Regions from separate parts of the Luteimonas sp. A478 genome, predicted to be linked through region 2. Evidence: riboswitches for the same ligand, from Rfam matches in the RefSeq annotation. Region 2 holds a riboswitch; the other holds the start of a gene.

Region 1 (6,586 bases), on a different contig from region 2:
GCCTGCACCGTCAGCTGCAGCTGGTCGGAAGGCGTCCAGGTCAGCGTGGCGCCCATGGCTTGCTGCAGGTTGTCCGACTCGTTGCCGCCGAAAATGGTGCCGTCGTATTCGTTCTCGGCCTCGGCGCGCAGCAGATTGGCTTCAAGTGACAGCGCCTCGCCCAGGTTTACGCCGCCGCGCGCGCTGATGGAGCGGTTGCGGTAGCCGTCGCGGTCGGGCTCGTCGGCAAAGCAGCCGGTGGACAGCTCTGCCGAGCCGCGGCATGAATTGATGCCGTCGGTGCGCTGGTAGGCGGCATCAATGCCGAACCAGCCGCGTTCGTTGCCGCCGCCGATCCCCGCGCTGGCCTCACGCAGGCTGTTGCTGCCGATGCCGGCGCGAAAGCGCGGCGTGACCGCGCCGCTGTCACGGCGGGTGAAGATCTGGATCACCCCGCCGAGCGCCTCGGAGCCGTACAGGCTCGAACGCGGCCCGCGCACGATCTCGATGCGGTCGATCTGGTCCACCGGCAGGTCGTGGAACATCACCAGGCCGGCGCTGGCCGTGCCCATGCGCACGCCATCCACCAGCACCAGCACGTGGTCGGATTCAGTGCCGCGGATCGACATGGTGGTCAGCTTGCCCGCGCCGCCCTGGTTGACCAGGTCGATGCCGGCGCGTCCGCGCAGCAGTTCGGGCAGGCTGCGTGCCTGGCTGCGTTCGATCTCCTCGCGGTCGAGCACCTGCACCGGGGCGATGCTGTCGATCAGCGCGACCGGGGTGCGGGTGGCGGTCACCACCACTTCGTCGAGCTGGGTGGGATCAGAATGGACAGGGTCTTGTTGGGCCATCGCCGCCGGTGATGCCAGCACGGCTGCGAGGGCAAGGGACAGGGGAAGGATGTGTTGCTGCATGGTCTCTCCGCCGGAAAGGTGGACGCCGTGGCACGCGCCATGACGCCGGTGATGGGCAGTTGCAAGGCAGAGGGACAGGGCAGGGGCGCGGGAACGGTGCGGCACGGATTCCGGCATCTCTGCCGCAATGCCCTCCGCATCGCAACCAGGGTGGGGGGGATGGATACCCCATGCTCCAGGCCGGTCTCCGGGCTGGCGAGTGGAGCGGAGTGGCTGGGTGGCCGGCTCCGATCCGGGCCGTCGCGCCTTCCCATGCATCCCTGTGGCATCAACAGGGGGCACAGTGGCGGTGTGCGACGCCTTGGACTCGCTTACCGTTGCGGGGGCAGCGCCGGAATGGCCCTTCGCGGGCGTCACCGGCTTCCCGTTTCAACCTGGAGGCGGACGCCGACAGGTCACCTGAAGCGCAGCGATTGTAGCCCGTAGGAGCGCGCCATGCGCGCGAAGGCGCGTGAATTCAATCGTGGCGCAGGGCGTCGGTCAGCGTGCCGTTGCCGTCGCCGCCCGCACAGATCAGCGTCACGCGGCTTCGCGCGCGTGGCGCGCTCCTACAGGGAGTCGTCCGTGGGATCGGGCTGCATGATGGTGGTGGTCACCGGGCCGGCTTCTTCCTGGCCCCGCGGCAGCGGCAGGTCGGCGATGGCCGCTTCGGCGGCTGTCACCATCTCCTTGCGGCGCTCGTCCGGCACTTCCTGCCAGTGGCAATCGCGCAGTGCGCCTTCCAGCGAATAGAGCAGGTTGAGGCTGGGCCGGAAGCCCGCGCGACGCACCCGCATGTAGGCCTCCACCGGACCGGCGGCTTCCAGGTCGGCGCGCGTGTGCAGGCCCACCTGGCGGAGCCAGGCGGCGGACTTCGGGCCGATGTTGCGCATCTTCTCTTCGCTCATTGCAGCGACTCGATGAAGATGCGGGCGATCTGCTCCAGACCGGCTTGGTCAACCTGGTCGAACCGGGCTGGCACGGGGCTGTCGATATCGAACACGCCAATCAGCCTGTCGCCGCCGTCGACCAGCGGCACCACCACTTCCGAGCGGGAGGCGGCGTCACAGGCGATGTGGCCGGGGAAAGCGTCCACGTCGTCGACCCGCTGGGTGGTGCGCGTACTCGCTGCAGCACCGCACACGCCGCGGTCCAGCGGGATGCGCACGCAGGCCGGCTGGCCCTGGAAGGGGCCGACCACCAGCTCGGTGCCATCAAAGAAATAAAAGCCTACCCAGTTCAGGTCGGGCAGGGCGTTGAAGACCAGCGACGACAGGTTGGCCGCGTTGGCAATGCGGTCGCGCTCGCCGGTCAGCAGGGACAGTGCCTGCGCCTGGAGCTGTTCGTACTGACTGGCCTTGTCGCCTTGGAGGGGTGTGGATGAGAACATGGCCGCAGTGTAGCAACAGCAGGAAAAGCCGCCGGATGATGGCCAGGATCGCGAACGAATGGGTAGTCGGAGGGCGGTCGTGAGTGCTACCCGCCTCTACGTAACGGGCACCGATACCGGGGTGGGCAAGAGCCTGGCGTCGGCCGCGCTGCTGCACGCCCTGCGTGCGCACGGGCGCCGCGCCGTGGGCATGAAGCCCGTGGCCAGCGGCTGCGAGCACACGCAGCAGGGATGGCGCAACGAAGATGCCTTGCTGCTCCAGGCCGCCAGCGATCCGCGGCCCGCTTATGAAGACGTGAATCCGTACGCCCTGCCGGTGCCGACCGCTCCGCAGCTGGCCGCGCGCGAGGCGGGGATCGAAGTGCGGATCGAACCGCTGCAGGCGGCATGCGCACGGTTGGCTGCGATGGCCGACACCGTAGTGGTGGAGGGCGTCGGCGGCTGGATGGCGCCCCTGGCCGACGGCTTGGACCAGGCCGCGCTGGCCCGGGCGCTGGGCGCCGACGTGGTGCTGGTAGTCGGCTTGCGCCTGGGCTGCCTCAGCCATGCCCGTTTGACCGCGCGGGCGATCGAGGCCGACGGCCTGCGACTGGTCGGCTGGATCGGCAGCGGCGTGGATCCGGTGCCCCACCGGCAGCAGGAATACGTGGAGCTGCTGCGCGAAGCCCTGCCGGTGCCATGCCTGGGCGTGATACCGCACATGGCCATGCCCGAGCCCCTGGAGGCCAGCCGCAACATCAGCCCGCCCCACCCGTAGGAGCGCGCCACGCGCGCGAAGCCGCGTGAATCACGGCTTTGCCGTGGATTGCGGCAACGACGTCGGGACCGAAGCCCCGTCCCCGACCACAAGTCACGCGGTTTCGCGCGTATGACGCGCTCCTACAACGGAGCTGGTGCCTGGTCGCTATCCGGGGCCGGGTCGCGGTCGTGACAATGCTGAAGTGCCTGCCGGGCGTCAGTAAACCACGCCGCCCTGCGGCACGCCGCTCATGTCCGGCAGCTGGTGGGCGATGCCCTTGTGGCAGTCGATGCAGGTGGCCTGGCCGGGACCGAGGTATTGCTGGTGGATCCACGCCGCGCGGCTGGCCTGGCGGGTGAGGTCCATGGAGTCGTACTCATGACAGTTGCGGCATTCCAGCGAATCGTTGGCTTTCAGCCGGGCCCATTCGTGCTCGGCCAGGCGTCGCCGCCCTTCGCGGAACTTCAGTTCGGTGTCGATGGTGCCGAAGATCTTGCCCCAGACCTCCTTGGAGGCCTGCATCTTGCGGGCGATCTTGTCGGTCCACTCGTGCGGCACGTGGCAGTCGGGGCAGGTGGCCCGTACGCCCGAACGGTTGCTGTAGTGGATCGTGGTCTTGAGCTCTTCAAAGACGTTGTCTTTCATCTCGTGGCAGCTCACGCAGAACTGCTCGGTGTTGGTCACCTCCATCGCGGTGTTGAAGCCGCCCCAGAAGATGATCCCGGCAATGAACCCGCCCAGGGTCAGGAAGCCCAGGCTGAAATGGACGCTGGGCGAGCGCAGCGTGCGCCACAACGGCCGCACCCGGTCACCGGCTCTGCGCCACCAGCTCATTGATTCCGCTCCTGCACCTGTTCCTGCATCAGCAGGCTGTCGATATCGAGGAAGTTGTTGGCCACCAGGGGCGCGGCGTCGGTCTGCACCACGTGGCACTGCATGCAGAAGTAGCGGCGGGGCGAGATCGTGGCCAGGAACTGGTCATCGCGGTCCATGTAGTGGGTCACGCTGACCTCGGGCGCCTGGAAGCGGGTGGCATTGGCGCGCGCGTGGCAGACCATGCAGCGGTTGGAGTTCAGGTCCACCTGATAGCCATCGACCGAATGCGGAATGGTCGGGGGCTGCATCGGATACGCGCGGCCACGGCGCATGTCGGAGTTCTCCACCGCGGCCATCGGCAGCGGTGTGACCTCGACGTCGACCGGCACGTGGCGGCGCAGCGCGTCGATATCGTTGCGCGCATCGCCGCGCGCGCTGATGGGCGGTGACGGCGGCTGCACCTCGACCTCCGCGCGGGAGGAGGAACGGTCGCAACCCGACAGGGCCAGCAGCAGGAGGAGCAAAGCGGCGGTGGCGGTACGCATGGTGGTCTCCGGTTGGTTCAGCGCACGATGGATGCGGCCCGTCAGGCCGCAGTCACCCGCACGGCACACTTCTTGAAATCGGTCTGCTTGGAAATCGGGCAGGTCGCATCCAGGGTGACCTTGTTGATCAGCTGGGCCGCGTCGAACCACGGCACGAACACCGAGCCACGCGGCATCCGGTTGCGGCCGCGGGTTTCCACCCGCGTGCGCATTTCACCACGGCGCGAACTCACCACCACCTCGTCACCGCGCTTGAGCCCGCGGCTGCGCGCATCGTCGGGATGCATGAACACCACGGCCGAAGGGAAGCTGCGGTACAGCTCCGGCACGCGCATGGTCATCGAGCCCGAGTGCCAGTGCTCCAGCACCCGGCCGGTGATCAGCCACATGTCGAACTCGTCGTCCGGCGACTCGGCCGGCGGCTCGTAGGGCAAGGCCCAGATCACCGCCTTGCCGTCCGGATTGCCGTAGAACTCGAAGCCGGTGCCCGGGGTCACATACGGATCCTCGCCTTCGCGGTAGCGCCAGCGGGTTTCTTTGCCGTCCACCACCGGCCAGCGCAGGCCGCGCTCCTGGTGGTAGCGGTCGAAGGGCGCCAGGTCGTGAGCGTGGCCGCGGCCGAACTCGGCGTACTCCTCGAACAGGCCCTTCTGCACGTAGTAGCCGAACGCGTCGGCCTCGTGGTTGGCATAGCCCTCCTCGATCTCGTCCACGCCGAAAGCGTCGACCTTGCCGTTGCGGTACAGCACGTCGTAGAGGGTCTTGCCGCGGAACTCCGGGTTGGCGGCCAGGATCTCCTCCGGCCAGCACTCGTCGGTGGTGAAGCGCTTGGAGAACTCCATCAGCTGCCACAGGTCGGAGCGGGCCTCGCCCGGCGCATCCACCAGCTGGTGCCAGAAATGCGTGCGGCGCTCGGCGTTGCCATAGGCGCCTTCCTTCTCCACCCACATCGCGCTGGGCAGGATCAGGTCGCCGGCCTGGCAGGTGACCGTGGGATAGGCGTCGGACACCACGATGAAGTTGTCGGGATTGCGATAACCGGGCCAGCCTTCCTCCAGGATGTTGGCGCCGGCCTGCATGTTGTTGTTGACCTGCACCCAATAGGCGTTGAGCAGGCCGTCCTTGAGTGCGCGGTTGTGCTGCACCGCGTGGTAGCCGTCCTTGCCCTTGATGATCCCGCGCGGGATCTTCCAGATGTCCTCGGCCATCGCCCGGTGTTCGGGGTTGGCAACCACCATGTCGGCCGGCAGGCGGTGGCTGAAGGTGCCCACCTCGCGGGCGGTGCCGCAGGCAGAGGGCTGGCCGGTGAGCGAGAACGGGCTGTTGCCCGGCGTGGCGATCTTCCCGGTCAGCAGGTGGATGTTGTAGACCATGTTGTTGGCCCACGTGCCGCGCGTGTGCTGGTTGAAGCCCATGGTCCAGAACGACATCACCTTGGTGTCCGGATCCGCGTACAGCTCGGCCAGCTGCTCGAGCCAGTCGCGATCGACGCCAGTCATCTCGATCGTGCGCTCCAGCGTGTAGGGCGCGACGAAGGCGGCGAACTCGTCGAAGTTGATCGGCGTTCCGCCATTGGGGTCGTCGGCATTGGTGGCGGCGACTTCCAGCGGATGTTCCGGGCGCAGGCCATAGCCGATGTCGTCGTTGCCGCGCTTGAACGTGGTGTGCCTGTCGACGAACTCGTGGTTGACCCTGCCCGACTGGATGATGTGGTTGGCGATGTAGTTCAGGATCACCAGATCGGTCTGCGGCTTGAACACCATCGGGATGTCGGCCAGCTCGAAGCTGCGGTGCTCATACGTCGACAGCACCGCGACCTTGACGTGCGGGTTGGACAGCCGCCGATCGGTGACCCGGGTCCACAGGATCGGGTGCATCTCGGCCATGTTCGAGCCCCACAGCACGAACGCGTCCGCGGCCTCGATGTCGTCGTAGCAGCCCATCGGCTCGTCCATGCCGAAGGTGCGCATGAAACCGGTGACTGCCGACGCCATGCAGTGGCGCGCGTTGGGGTCGATGTGGTTGCTGCGAAAGCCGGCCTTCATCAGCTTGTTGGCGGCGTAGCCTTCCCACACCGTCCACTGGCCGGAGCCGAACATGCCGATGCCGTCGCCACCCTTGGCCTTGAGCACGGCGCGGAACTTCTCCTCCATCACGTCGAAGGCCTCGTCCCAGCTGACCGGGGTGAAGTCGCCTTCCTTGTCGTAGACGCCGTTGGTCTTGC
Region 2 (6,586 bases):
GTCGACGTTGGTCTTCTTGTACGACGCGTTGCGCATCTCGAAGAAGTCGGTCTTGGTCTCGGTGAAGTTGTCCGCGTAGGCCCGGATCCATGGCATGACGTTGTCGGTCGAATCCGGATAGAGGTTTTCGATGCCGAGCATCCCGGCCATCTTGTTGGCGCGGTACTGCACGTAGCGGATCATTTCGTCCACGTTGATGCCGTCGATGCCGTCCAGCACTTCGCCGGTCCACTGCATTTCCAGATCCACCGCGTGGCGGAAGGCGCCGTGGACGTAGTCGGTCAGCTCGTCGGTCTGCAGTTCGGGGTTCTCGCCAACGATGGCGCGGATCACCTCGCTGATGAACTTGGTGTGGGCCAGCTCGTCGCGGTTGATGAAGCTGATGATCTTGCCGGTGCCGGCCATCCGGTTCTGGCGCACCAGGTTGTAGAAATAGGCAAAGCCGGAATAGAAGTTGATCCCTTCCAGGATCGAGGACTGGATCAGCGAGCGCAGCAGGGTCTCGGCGGTCTTCTCGTGCATGAAGTCGTCATACGAGCCCATGATCGGCGCGTTGCGCTTGATGATGGTGGGGTGGGTGCGGGCGATCTCGAAGATCCGCTTCTGGTTTTCCAGGTCGGTGATCGAGGACAGCACGTAGCTGTAGCTCTCGTTGTGGATCACCTCCTGCTGGCCGATGATCGCCGCGTTGGCGTGCGCGGCCGGATCGGTGATGTACTCGGCGACGTTGTAGATGAAGCGCGTCTGCGGCGAATCGAGCGTGGCCAGAAGCCCGATGATCGAGTCGTAGGCGTTTTTCTCGCGCGCGGACAGGTCGCCGTATTCCTTGGCATCGCTTTTCATGTCGACCTCGTCCGGGATCCAGAAGTTGGTCGAGAGCTCCTTGTAGGCGCGGTAGAACGACGGATAGGGAATGTCGTTCCAGTTGAGGATGCCGCTGGTGCGGCCGTTGATGATGCCGGTGGAGCGGTTGGGATGGCGCGGCTCGAGGATGCGGATGCGCTCGAGCGGGGTGGCGGTGGAGGGAGCGGTAGCGGACATGTCTGCGTTCTCTTATTCGGGTGGCGCGCAGCGGCGCAAACCTTCTGGAGGAAAGCCCCCCTGAGTCAGGGGGGCGCGCCGAAGGCGCGGGGGCCTGGGAGCTGGTAATGCAGGGTCCACGGTTCGCAACGCGAACCGTGGAAGCTGAAAGCGCGAATGCGTTTTCAGCTACTGCACCACTCGCACTCGCTGATGTCGATGTCGTTGGAGCGCACGTAGTAGGTGGTTTTCAGCCCCTCGCGCCATGCGCTCATGTGCAGCTCCAGCAGGGTGCTGGCGCGGATGGTGCTGGGCACGTAGAAGTTGAAGCTGATCGACTGGTCGATATGGCGCTGGCGACGGGCGTTCTGGCGCACGCTGGCGAACTGGTCCAAGCGATAGCCGCCCTTCTCGTAATACGGCCAGGTCTCCAGAGACAGTCCCGGTGCGGCGACCGGGCGGCGGTAGTCCTTCTTTTCCTCGTAATAGAACGCGGAGTAGACGGGATCGATCGATGCGGTCGAGCCGGCGATCTGGGCGGTGCTCATGTTCGGTGCCACCGCCATCAGCCAGCCGTTGCGCAGGCCATTGACCGCTACCTGGGCCGACAGGTCCAGCCACTGGGGATCGTTGTAGCCGCGGTCGCGGAAGTAGGCGCCGGTGTGCCAGTCGCTGCCGGCGAACGCCGGATAGGCGCCCTTCTCCCTGGCCAGTTCCATGCTGGCCTGGATGGTGAGCTGGTTGATGCGCTCGTACAGCGTGTCGCTGAATTCCTCGGCTTCAGGCGTGTCCCAGTGGATGCCCTTGAGGGCCAGCAGGTGGTGCCAGCCGAAGGTGCCAAGGCCAATTGCCCGGTACTTGTGGTTGGTGATGGTGGCCTGGAGGACCGGCAGCTGATTGAGGTCGATCACGTTGTCGAGCATGCGCACCTGGACCGGGATCAGCCGTTCGAGGACGTCGGTGATCAGGTCGCCCTGCGCGTCCTGCGGCACGATCGCGCGGCCCAGGTTGATCGATGACAGGTTGCAGACCACGAAGTCGCCGGCCTGGCGGGTGGTCACGATCTGGTTGCCGGAGATGATCTCCTGCATGAGCCGGGTGGGGCTCATGTTCTGCAGGATCTCCGTGCACAGGTTGGACGAATACACCATGCCGGCATGCTTGTTCGGATTCTTCCGGTTGACCTCGTCCCGGTAGAACATGAAGGGGTTTCCGGTTTCCAGCTGGCTCACCATGATCCGCTTGAAGATGTCGATCGCCTTCACCGTGCGCCGGCTGATGCGCTCGTCGGCCACCACCTCTTCGTACTTCGTGCGGAAGCTGCCCTCGCCCTTCTTTTCGTCGAAGAAGTCCTGCAGGTACCAGCCCTTGATCCGCTGCACCTCGTGCGGGTCGAACAGGTACCAGTCGCCGCGGCGCTCGACCGCCTCCATGAAGATGTCCGGGATGCACACCGAGGTGAACACGTCGTGCGCGCGCAGGCGCTGGTCGCCGTTGTTCAGGCGCAGGTCCAGGAAGGCCTCGATGTCGCGGTGCCAGACGTCCAGGTACACGGCGACGGCGCCCTTGCGCTGGCCCAGCTGGTCCACCGAGACGGCGGTGTTGTTGAGCTGCTTGATCCACGGCACCACGCCGCCGGAGGAGTTGGGCACGCCGCGGATCGCCGAGCCCGACGCGCGCACGTAGCCCATGTAGGCGCCCACGCCGCCGCCGCCCTTGGACACGCGGGCGATGTCGGTATTGGAGTCGTAGATGCCCTGCAGCGAGTCCTCGACCGTGTCGATGAAGCAGCTCGACAGCTGGCCGCCCACCTTGCCGGCGTTCTGCAGCGTGGGCGTGGCCACGGTCATGTACAGGTTCGACAGCGCCCAGTAGGCCTCGCCCACCAGCTGCATGCGCCGCTCGCGCCTGCCCGGGGCGCTGCCGCCCTCGTCCTGCATCAGGTACAGGGCAATGGTCAGCCAGCGCTCCTGCGGCAGCTCATACACCGCCCGGCTGGTGTCGGTGGCCAGGTAGCGGGTGGCCAGCAGGTACAGGCCGTTGTAGGTGAACAGCCGGTCGCGATCGGGTTCGATCATGCGCCCGGCCTCCTCCAGTTCCTCCTTGGAGTAGGCGCGCAGGATGTCGTTGGAATAGATGTTGCGGTCGGCCAGGCTCTCCTGCAGGCCCACGTAGGAGCCGTACTTCTCGCCCACGTCGTAGAAGCGGTTGCGGCTGGCGCGCTTGTACAGCCGGTGCAGGTAGATGCGCGCGGCGAACATCTCCCACTCCGGCGCGGTCACGTCCACGCGGGCTTCCGCCTCGCGGATCAGGTGGTCGACCAGGTCGTCGGCGTTGACCGCCTGCTTGCGTTCGACGAAGCCGAACACTGCGGCCTTGTAGGGGGCGATGTCGAGCTGCTGGAACTCGGCGTGGATCCGGTCGATGGCGCGTTCCAGACGGGTGCGATCGTAGGGCATGCGGCGGTTCCCGGCTTCCTTGGTGATCCAGGTAGCCGTGCCGGCACCGACCGGGTCGGGACCGCTGGCCGGGACCGGGCTGGCGCTGCGGGGGCAGGGAATCGGATCCGCGGGGCCGGAGGTAGCGGGGGCGGGGGGTGCAGCCGCGGTGTTGTCCGCCGCGGGAGTCCCTGCAGTGGTGGTGAGGGTGGCGCTGTCGTTGCTGCTCATGGATGTCTCCCGGATCGGTTGCGCACATCCACCTGTCCCCGACAGGCGGTGAAGGGCACGGGCGCGCGCCGACGCAGGCGTCGGCGCGGCCTCGCCCCCTCGGGCGGGCGGATTCGTCACAGGATGGGAAAGCGGCGTCGCAGGGGCAGCGACAGCCTCCCGGAAAGCGGAGGCCGCGCGCATGCTTCGCCAGCCATCTCCCCCCGGAGATTCCGCAGCCGGCACCGCGCGACGTGCTTGCGCGCGGCTGTCGGCAGGTCTTCGGACTCATGGGCACGGAGGCCTGTGGCCTCCACCTTGCCCGCCGCTTCCCGGAACCCAGGTGGTTCCAGTGCTGTATGGCGGGGTCGTTCCCAGTTACCGCTGCGGGGCAGCGCCGGAATGGCCGATCCTGAGTGGAACGGCTTCACCGGCTTCCCTTTTCATCCGGCGGGTAGCGCCCGCCGGAACCGACGGACACAACATATCGTGGTCCGGGAATTTGTCAACGCAAAATGTGGGGGTGGTGCTCAGGGCCGGTGCGGACTGGCCAGATACTCGGCGCTGCGCATTTCGATCAGCCGCGAGGCGGTGCGCTCGAACGCGCCGGCCAGGCGTTCGCCGGCATACAGCGCGGGCGGCTCGGCGGCGGCGGTGCAGACCAGGTTGACGTGGCGGTCGTAGAGTTCGTCGACCAGGTTGACGAAGCGGCGCGCGGCGTCGTCGCGCAGTCCGTCCAGTACCGGGATGCCGCCCAGCAGCAAGGTGTGGAATTCGCGCCCGATCCCGATGTAGTCGCTGGATCCGCGCGGACCTTCGCACAGGACGTCAAAATCAAACCACGCCATGCCCGGGCAGCGCGCACGTACCGCGATCCGGCGCCCTTCCAGCTCGATGCCGCCATCGCGGTGGGCCTGGCTGCCGCCCAGCTCGCGCCAGCGTGCCTGCAGCCAGGCTTCGGCGCCTTCATCCAGCGGAGTGCGGTAGACCGGCGATCGGGTCAGCGCCCGCAGGCGGTAGTCGGTCTCGCTTTCGATATGCAGCGCACGGCAGTGGGCCTGGATCAGGTCGATCGCCGGCATGAAGCGCGCGCGCTGCAGGCCGTCGCGGTACAGGTCGGGCGGGGCCACGTTGGAGGTGGTCACCAGCACGATGCCTTCGGCGAACATCCGCTCCAGCAGGCGCGCCAGGATCATGGCGTCGCCGATGTCGCCGACGAAAAACTCGTCCAGCACCAGCACACGCAGGCCCGCGCGGCGCCAGCCCTGCACGATCAGGGCCAAGCGGTCGCGTTCGCCGCCGTGCGCCTGCAGCTGTTCGTGCACCTGCCGCATGAAACGGTGGAAGTGGGTGCGGTACTTGCCGGGCGCGGCGGCGCGGGCCCCGCGTGCGCGCTCGGAGGTGCCGGCACGCGCCAGCTCGGCGCCCTTGAGATCAGGCAGCGGCAGGGCGGCATGCAGCAGGTCGACCAGAAATGTCTTGCCGCGGCCCACGCCGCCCCACAGGTACAGGCCTTCGATGGGCTCGTCCGTACCGGCGCCGCGCAGCCGGTCCAGCAGGCCGCGCCGCGGTGCGGGCCGCGACACGGCAGCGTGGATGCGGTCCAGCTCCACCAGCACCGCGCGCTGGGCGGGATCATCCTGCCAGCTGCCTTCGGCAACGCCGGCGTCGTAGGCCTGCGTTGGGGTCATCGCCGCCCGGGGGTCACGCTTCGGCGGCCGGAAGGTGCTGGCGCACTCCGTTTTTGACCGCACCGCGCAGGTCCATCAGCTTGCGATGGAAGAAATGCCCGCTGTCGGGAATGCGCACCAGCTCGGAGGTGGCGTCGATCTTGTCCAGCCAGTCGTACACCGCCTGCGGATCGACGATCTCGTCTTCTTCGCCCTGGATCACCAGCCAGGGACAGGTGGGCAGCTGGATGGAGTCGAAATCCCAGCGGCCTGCGGGCGGGGCGATGGAAATCAGCATCCCGGGCTCGATCTGCGCCGTGGCGGCCAGGCTCACGTAGGCGCCGAAGCTGAAGCCGGCCAGCCACAGACGCTGGCCCGGACGCTGCTCGCGCACCCAGGCCGCCACGGCGCGCAGGTCATCGACCTCGCCGCGGCCTTCGTCGAACGTGCCTTCAGAGTCACCCGTGCCGCGGAAGTTGAAGCGCACCGTGGTGGCGCCCAGCTCGCGCAGCGAGCGCCCGGTCATGGTCACGACCTTGTTGTGCATGGTGCCGCCCTCGGTGGGCAGCGGGTGACAGACGATCACGGTGAGCGGCAGTGCCGCCACATCGTCATCGGGAAAATCGACGGCCACTTCCAGCGCGCCGGAGGGGCCGGGCAGCGAAAGCGCGCCCGACTGGATGGGGAAATTGGGGGTAGTCATGATCGAAATGATAGGCGATCCGGTGTTCAGGCAAGGTTTTCCGGTCAGGGAAGGCGCGCATCTACGCCGATAATGACCGGATCGTGATCCGAGCTTCGCCACGGACTTTCCAGCGGTTGATCGCCGTTGGCGGCACGATAGCCGACGTTGGCCGGCTCATCGGAGTTGCTGTGCCAGGTCGCCGTTGCGCGCAGCCGGTCGGCGAACTCCGGGCTGAGCAAGGCGTGGGTCAGGCGCCCGGCCTGGGCAGCGAAGACATAGCTGTACGATTCGCGGCCTTCAAACACGTCGAGCCAGCCGGAATCGCGCAGCAGGCGGATCGGATCCTCCATGCCGTATGAGTTCAGATCTCCGACGAGGGCGGCGAGCCCCGTGCCCGACCCGGTCGGGTCAGTGGCCAGCCATTCCACCAGGCGCCGCGCGGAATCCGTGCGCAGCGCATTCCAGCAGCCCTGGCCATCGTCCTGGTCGCGGTTGAGGCCGACGGCTTCACCGCAGCCCTTGGATTTGAAGTGGTTGGCGACCACGGTGAACACCGGTCCCCC

Evidence for each region. Region 2 has a riboswitch for cobalamin ahead of ACW7G3_RS04220 (ribonucleoside-diphosphate reductase subunit alpha). Riboswitches for the same ligand answer to the same signal wherever they lie in the genome.
Region 1: it holds a riboswitch for cobalamin, as region 2 does, so the genes downstream of both, btuB (TonB-dependent vitamin B12 receptor) here and ACW7G3_RS04220 (ribonucleoside-diphosphate reductase subunit alpha) in region 2, are expected to answer to the same signal.

Annotation. Positions count from the first base shown of each region.
Region 1 is NZ_JBSVRF010000005.1:238,564-245,149, reverse strand. It holds gene btuB (TonB-dependent vitamin B12 receptor) at 1-893, opposite strand, end outside; cobalamin riboswitch at 1,055-1,311, opposite strand; gene ACW7G3_RS11645 (TfoX/Sxy family protein) at 1,442-1,780, opposite strand; gene ACW7G3_RS11640 (GAF domain-containing protein) at 1,777-2,262, opposite strand; gene bioD (dethiobiotin synthase) at 2,321-3,019, shown strand; gene ACW7G3_RS11630 (cytochrome c3 family protein) at 3,218-3,835, opposite strand; gene ACW7G3_RS11625 (nitrate reductase cytochrome c-type subunit) at 3,832-4,362, opposite strand; gene napA (periplasmic nitrate reductase subunit alpha) at 4,404-6,586, opposite strand, start outside.
Region 2 is NZ_JBSVRF010000002.1:114,290-120,875, reverse strand. It holds gene ACW7G3_RS04225 (ribonucleotide-diphosphate reductase subunit beta) at 1-1,041, opposite strand, end outside; gene ACW7G3_RS04220 (ribonucleoside-diphosphate reductase subunit alpha) at 1,206-3,689, opposite strand; cobalamin riboswitch at 3,925-4,158, opposite strand; gene zapE (cell division protein ZapE) at 4,199-5,359, opposite strand; gene ACW7G3_RS04210 (alpha/beta hydrolase) at 5,373-6,041, opposite strand; gene ACW7G3_RS04205 (ExeM/NucH family extracellular endonuclease) at 6,086-6,586, opposite strand, start outside.